One region of the Buttiauxella sp. genome, then DNA from elsewhere that is predicted to be linked to it. Evidence: predicted binding sites of a transcription regulator. Region 1 holds the regulator's gene; each other region holds the start of a gene.
The links. The regulator CRP, encoded in region 1, controls carbon source genes, mostly activating them, when cyclic AMP is high. The targets are predictions, from matches to a motif close to ATGTGANNNNNNTCACAT.
Positions count from the first base shown of each region.

Region 2: a site for CRP is predicted at 740-757, ahead of idnO (gluconate 5-dehydrogenase). Genes of this name have one in related genera too.
Region 3: a site for CRP is predicted at 906-923, ahead of yrbN (protein YrbN). Genes of this name have one in related genera too.

Region 1 is NZ_JBAVHX010000017.1:15,172-17,364, forward strand. It holds gene WBL83_RS13360 (OsmC family protein) at 1-257, opposite strand, end outside; gene crp (cAMP-activated global transcriptional regulator CRP) at 572-1,204, shown strand; gene WBL83_RS13370 (YccS/YhfK family putative transporter) at 1,394-2,193, shown strand, end outside.
Region 2 is NZ_JBAVHX010000015.1:179,884-182,076, reverse strand. It holds gene WBL83_RS13200 (LacI family DNA-binding transcriptional regulator) at 1-575, opposite strand, end outside; gene idnO (gluconate 5-dehydrogenase) at 892-1,656, shown strand; gene WBL83_RS13190 (gluconokinase) at 1,674-2,193, shown strand, end outside.
Region 3 is NZ_JBAVHX010000027.1:37,673-39,865, forward strand. It holds gene nlpI (lipoprotein NlpI) at 1-819, shown strand, start outside; gene yrbN (protein YrbN) at 930-1,007, shown strand; gene WBL83_RS17435 (DEAD/DEAH family ATP-dependent RNA helicase) at 1,000-2,193, shown strand, end outside.

The sequences.
Region 1 (2,193 bases):
TTAATGGTGGTAAAAAGACGAGGTGCTTCTTCGCGGCGCTCAGAGGTGAGTTTTACTTCACAATCCGTCACGTTGTAGCGACCTTTTTGCAAGATAGAAACCACGTCGATGGCACTACAACCACCCGCAGCCATCAGAACCATTTCCATCGGACTGGGTGCTTTATCGCCAGAATTACCATCCATCAAAATCTGGTGTCCAGAAGCGGACTCCCCAAGGAAGGTTAACCCTTCAACCCACTTCACTCGTGCCTGCATGTGACTTCTCCAGTTGAAAAAAACCCTTTCAGAGTACGCGGATGCAGCAAAACTGGCAACGGAAGGCGACCTGCGTCATGCTGAAACGAGACAATAGGAGACACTTGTCAAAAGCTATGCTAAAACAATCCAGATGCTACATCGCGATACATTGACGTAATGCATGTATGCAGAGGACGTCACTAATTACAGGCAGCAAGAATGACTTGCATGCCATCTCCCCAAGGTGGGGAATATTCTAATACTTGCAACGCCAGACAGGATGTTTAGCGTCTTGTCGTTGGTAGCTAGTTATAAACAGAGGATAACCGCGCATGGTGCTTGGCAAACCGCAAACAGACCCAACTCTCGAATGGTTCTTGTCCCATTGCCATATTCATAAGTATCCATCGAAGAGCACACTGATTCACCAGGGTGAAAAAGCTGAGACGCTGTACTACATCGTCAAGGGCTCTGTGGCTGTTCTGATTAAAGATGAAGAGGGCAAGGAAATGATCCTCTCCTATCTGAATCAGGGCGATTTTATTGGTGAGTTAGGGCTGTTCGAAGAAGGCCAGGAACGTAGTGCCTGGGTCCGTGCTAAATCTGCCTGTGAAGTGGCTGAAATTTCCTATAAAAAATTCCGCCAGCTTATTCAGGTCAACCCAGACATTCTGATGCGCCTGTCTTCCCAGATGGCTCGTCGTCTGCAAGTTACATCTGAGAAAGTCGGTAACCTGGCATTCCTGGATGTAACAGGTCGCATTGCACAGACGCTACTGAATCTGGCGAAACAACCTGATGCAATGACCCACCCAGACGGCATGCAGATTAAAATTACTCGTCAGGAAATCGGTCAGATCGTGGGTTGCTCTCGCGAAACTGTTGGTCGTATCTTGAAAATGCTGGAAGATCAAAACCTGATCTCCGCTCACGGTAAAACGATCGTCGTTTACGGCACTCGTTAATCTCCGTCCTAAAAAATGGCGTGTTGCTTCATGACACGCCTTTTTTGTCTCTACACTTCCCTCACTTGCTCTAAATAGTTCATGTTGCAGGTAGGCGGTAAGCTCAGGAATCCCAGGAGCTTACTAAAGTAAGTGACTGGGATGACTGAGTGCAACCAACAACCCAGCAACTTGAACCATGACGAGCAAATGTGGCGCCGACTGATCTACCACCCCGAAGTTAACTACGCATTACGGCAAACGCTGGTGCTGTGCCTTCCTGTGGGAGTAGGTCTACTGTTAGGAAATTTGCAGTTAGGCCTGCTTTTCTCGTTAGTGCCTGCCTGTTGCAACATAGCCGGTCTGGATACTCCCCATAAGCGCTTCTTCAAACGCCTGATTATTGGCGGCTCCCTGTTTGCTGTCAGCAGTTTAATCATGCAGCTTTTGCTGCTCTACACCGACGTGCCTTTGCCGCTTATTCTCATGGTCATGGCGCTAATGCTAGGCGTGACCGCTGAAATCAGCTCGCTGCACGCTCGTTTGCTTCCTGCCTCGCTGATTGCAGCTATCTTCACGCTCAGCATGGCTGGCAACATGCCTATCTGGAAACCGATGGCGTTGTATGTCTCCGGTACGATTTGGTACGGGGTGTTTAACTGGTTTTGGTTCTGGATGTGGCGTGAGCAGCCGTTGCGCGAATCGTTAAGTCTGCTCTATCGCCAGTTAGCAGATTACTGTGAAGCCAAGTACGGCATGCTGACCCAGCACGCGGATCCGGAAACCACGCTCCCGCCGCTACTGGCCCGCCAGCAAAAAGCCGTCGACTTAATCACCGTCTGCTACCAACAGCTGCACATGCTGGCAGCGAATCAGCAGAACGGTTACAAGCATCTTTTGCGCTCCTTTCAGGTCGCATTAGATCTCCAGGAGCACATTTCCGTCAGTTTGCACCAACCTGCCGAGGTGCAAAAACTTGTCGCACAAAGCCATGCGGAAGCGGTCATCCG
Region 2 (2,193 bases), on a different contig from region 1:
ATATCGGACATCGAACCGAAATAGACGATGTGCTTTTTGCCGCTGGCCAGCAGCATATTGGTCATGTCGAAACCCGCACGGAAGTTATCAAAACCGACGTTAATGCGTTCCGGGTTTTCAGTTAACCCCATAACTTCGGCAATGGGAATTTTGGCGGCTTTGAGATATTTCTCGGCTCGAAGGGTATGGACAGATTCCGTAAGCAGCAGGCCTTTGACGTTAAAAGCCAGCACGGTGGCGATTTGCTCTTCTTCCCGCAGGCTATCGTAATCGTAATTTACGACCAGTGTCTGGTAGCCCTGGGCAGTAGTCACTGACTCAATACCGGCCAGCACATCAGCAAAGATTTGATTATTAAAGGAGGGAACGAGAACACCAATACGTGGCGCGATATTACCGCTCACTACAGGGTTATCCGGATCCGGTTCATAACCCACTTCAGCAATTACGCTGGCGATACGCCCGGCGGTTTCAGGCTTCACCTTTTCCGGCGTCCGTAAATATCGGCTGACTGTCATTTTCGTTACACCCGCCAGTGCGGCGATATCATGTAACGTGATGCGTTGTACTTTCATTGTTGATGCCTGTCATAACAGCCATTCCATCCAGTCATTATGCCTGCTGAGAGTAAAAAAGAGAAACTTAGGCCATCGCGCAAGAACCAGGATTTCAGCCATTAACGCGGCTAATTCATGCCCTGTATCACGCTTAAAGTAACCTCTTTTCGTAACATGATTTGGGGTGATCTTCATCACAGTTTTAAGCTGATAAAAAACGTGTGATAGAAAGCACCAACACTTGCACAATGATTTGCCCTGTTAAGCAAATTAACGACGCAGTGAAAATTATCTTTCACCATTCTGGTGACAAGCAGTCATACAGGAAATAACCATGAACGATCTCTTTAGCTTAAAAGGCAAGCGTATTTTAATTACCGGCTCAGGACAGGGCATCGGTTATATTATGGCTCAGGGTCTTGCCCAATATGGCGCAGAGATCATTATCAATGATATTTCATCTGAACGAGCCGAACAGGCGGCAATGAAATTACGCGATGAGGGAGTTATTTCTCATACTGCTGTATTTAATGTTACCGACCCTCATTCTGTTGAACAGGCAATTGCCCAGATTGAAAATGATATCGGCCCGATAGACGTGTTATTCAATAATGCCGGCATTCAACGTCGCCATCCCTTTACTGAATTCCCGGTGGACGAATGGAATGATGTTATCGCGGTTAACCAGACTGCCGTGTTTTTAGTTTCGCAGGCGGTCGCCAAAAGAATGATGACGCGCAACGAGGGTAAAATCGTCAACATTTGCTCCATGCAAAGCGAACTGGGTCGCGACACCATTACGCCGTATGCTGCCGCCAAAGGTGCAGTAAAAATGCTGACACGCGGCATGTGCGTTGAGCTTGCGCGCTACAACATTCAGGTCAACGGTATCGCCCCGGGCTATTTCCAAACTGCCATGACGCAGACGCTGGTCGATGACAAAGCATTCACCGATTGGTTATGTAAACGCACACCAGCAGCACGTTGGGGTGATCCGCAAGAATTAGTGGGTGCGGCAGTATTCCTCTCTTCAAAAGCATCCAACTTTGTCAACGGGCACCTGCTGTTTGTCGATGGCGGGATGTTGGTCGCGGTGTGAATAAGGGGAAATCAGTCATGTCGGGGCAATGCGTAATTTTAATGGGCGTGTCGGGCACGGGTAAATCCACCGTTGGCGAGGCACTGGCCCGGGCGATGCAGGCAAAGTTTATTGATGGCGACGATCTGCATCCACGACAAAACATCAGCAAAATGGCATCGGGCCAGGCGCTGACCGATGACGACCGGCTTCCGTGGCTGGAGCGTATTTCGGATGTCATTTTTAGCATCGAACAAAAAAATGAATCCGGCGTGCTGGTCTGTTCCGCATTGAAAAAGCACTACCGCGATCGGCTGCGAGCCGGTAACAGCAACGTGCGTTTTGTCTGGCTGAAAGGCGATTATGAAGTTGTCCTCAACAGAATGCGCCAGCGCAAAGGTCACTTTATGCCTGAAGCGCTGCTACAAAGCCAGTTTGCGGCGCTGGAAACACCGGGACACGACGAACCCGATATTATCCCCGTCGATATTATCCCGACGGTGGATTTGATTGTTTCTCGTAGCCTTGCGTTACTTGCCAGCACCCATCCGGCTAATA
Region 3 (2,193 bases), on a different contig from region 1:
GCCTGGCGTAAAAGCGAAGTCCTGGCGGTACCATTGCAGCCGACTTTGCAGCAAGAAGTCATTCTTGCACGCATGGAACAGATACTTGCCAGCCGGGCTTTAACCGATGATGAACGCGCACAGCTTTTATATGAGCGCGGAGTGTTGTATGATAGCCTCGGCTTGCGGGCTCTGGCGCGAAATGATTTTTCACAAGCGTTGGCGATCCGCCCCGATATGCCTGAAGTATTCAATTACTTAGGCATATATTTAACGCAGGCAGGCAATTTTGATGCTGCCTATGAAGCGTTTGATTCTGTACTTGAGCTTGATCCAACTTACAACTACGCGCATTTAAATCGCGGTATCGCCCTCTACTACGGTGGTCGTTATCGTTTAGCGCAAGATGATCTGCTAGCGTTTTATCAAGACGATCCCAATGATCCTTTCCGTAGTCTGTGGCTCTATCTTGCAGAAAGCAACATAGATGCAAAGCAGGCTAAAGTGGCGTTACAACAGCGCCTCGAGAAATCGGATAAAGAGCAATGGGGATGGAACATTGTCGAGTTCTACCTGGGGAACATTAACGAAGCAACGTTAATGGAACGCCTCAAGGCGGACGCAACGGATAACACCTCGCTCGCTGAGCATCTCAGTGAAACCAACTTCTATTTAGGTAAGTACTACCTAAGTCTGGGGGAAAAGGACAGCGCCACGGCACTGTTCAAGTTAGCGGTCGCTAACAACGTACACAACTACGTTGAGCATCGTTATGCATTGTTGGAATTAGCGCTCTTGGGCCAGGAGCAAGATGACCTGGCAGAATCGGACCAGCAATAGCTGACGAACATCGATCAGCCCATAAACTTTTTAATTAAAGTCATCACCTTAACGGGTGAGGGCGTTTTTGTTCGTTAATCAACCAAATTTGAGCCGGTTCACACTTTTCAATGAAAATTGCAGGTCAATTTCACGATGAGTTATGTAGACTGGCCGCCATCTACGAGGCACGTGTACTACATGACTGATATCATCGAGACTACTACTATCGAAACTACTTTTACCGATCTGGGCCTTAACGGCTCCATCCTTAAAGCTCTGAACGATCTGGGCTACGAAAAACCATCTCCTATCCAGGCAGAGTGTATTCCACAACTGCTGGCTGGCCGCGATGTACTGGGTATGGCCCAGACAGGTAGCGGCAAAACTGCAGCGTTCTCTTTACCACTGCTGCACAACCTTGATCCAGAGCTGAAAGCACCACAAATTCTGGTGCTGGCACCGACCCGCGAACTGGCGGTTCAGGTTGCTGAAGCCATGACGGATTTCTCTAAACATATGCACGGCGTAAACGTGGTTGCCCTTTACGGTGGCCAGCGTTATGACGTGCAGCTGCGCGCCCTGCGTCAGGGACCACAAATTGTTGTTGGTACCCCAGGCCGCCTGCTTGACCACTTAAAACGCGGTACCCTGAATCTGTCCAGCCTGAAAGGTCTGGTACTGGACGAAGCTGATGAAATGCTGCGTATGGGCTTCATCGAAGACGTTGAAACTATCATGGCTCAGATCCCAGAAGGTCATCAGACCGCTCTGTTCTCTGCAACTATGCCTGAAGCGATTCGTCGTATTACTCGTCGTTTCATGAAAGATCCACAGGAAGTTCGCATTCAATCTAGCGTAACGACTCGTCCGGACATCAGCCAGAGCTACTGGACTGTGCACGGTATGCGTAAGAACGAAGCGCTGGTTCGTTTCCTGGAATCTGAAGATTTTGATGCGGCGATTATTTTCGTACGTACCAAAAACGCAACTCTGGAAGTGGCTGAAGCACTCGAACAAAGCGGCTATAACAGCGCAGCTTTGAACGGTGACATGAACCAGGCACTGCGTGAGCAGACTCTGGAGCGTCTGAAAGATGGTCGTCTGGACATCCTGATTGCAACTGACGTTGCGGCCCGTGGCCTTGACGTTGAGCGTATCAGTCTGGTTGTGAACTACGACATCCCTATGGACTCCGAGTCTTATGTTCACCGTATTGGCCGTACCGGTCGTGCGGGTCGTGCTGGCCGTGCACTGCTGTTCGTTGAGAACCGCGAGCGTCGTCTGCTGCGCAACATCGAACGCACCATGAAACTGACTATTCCTGAAGTTGAACTGCCTAACCGCGAACTGCTGAGCGAGCGTCGTCTGGCTAAGTTTGCAGCTAAAGTTCAA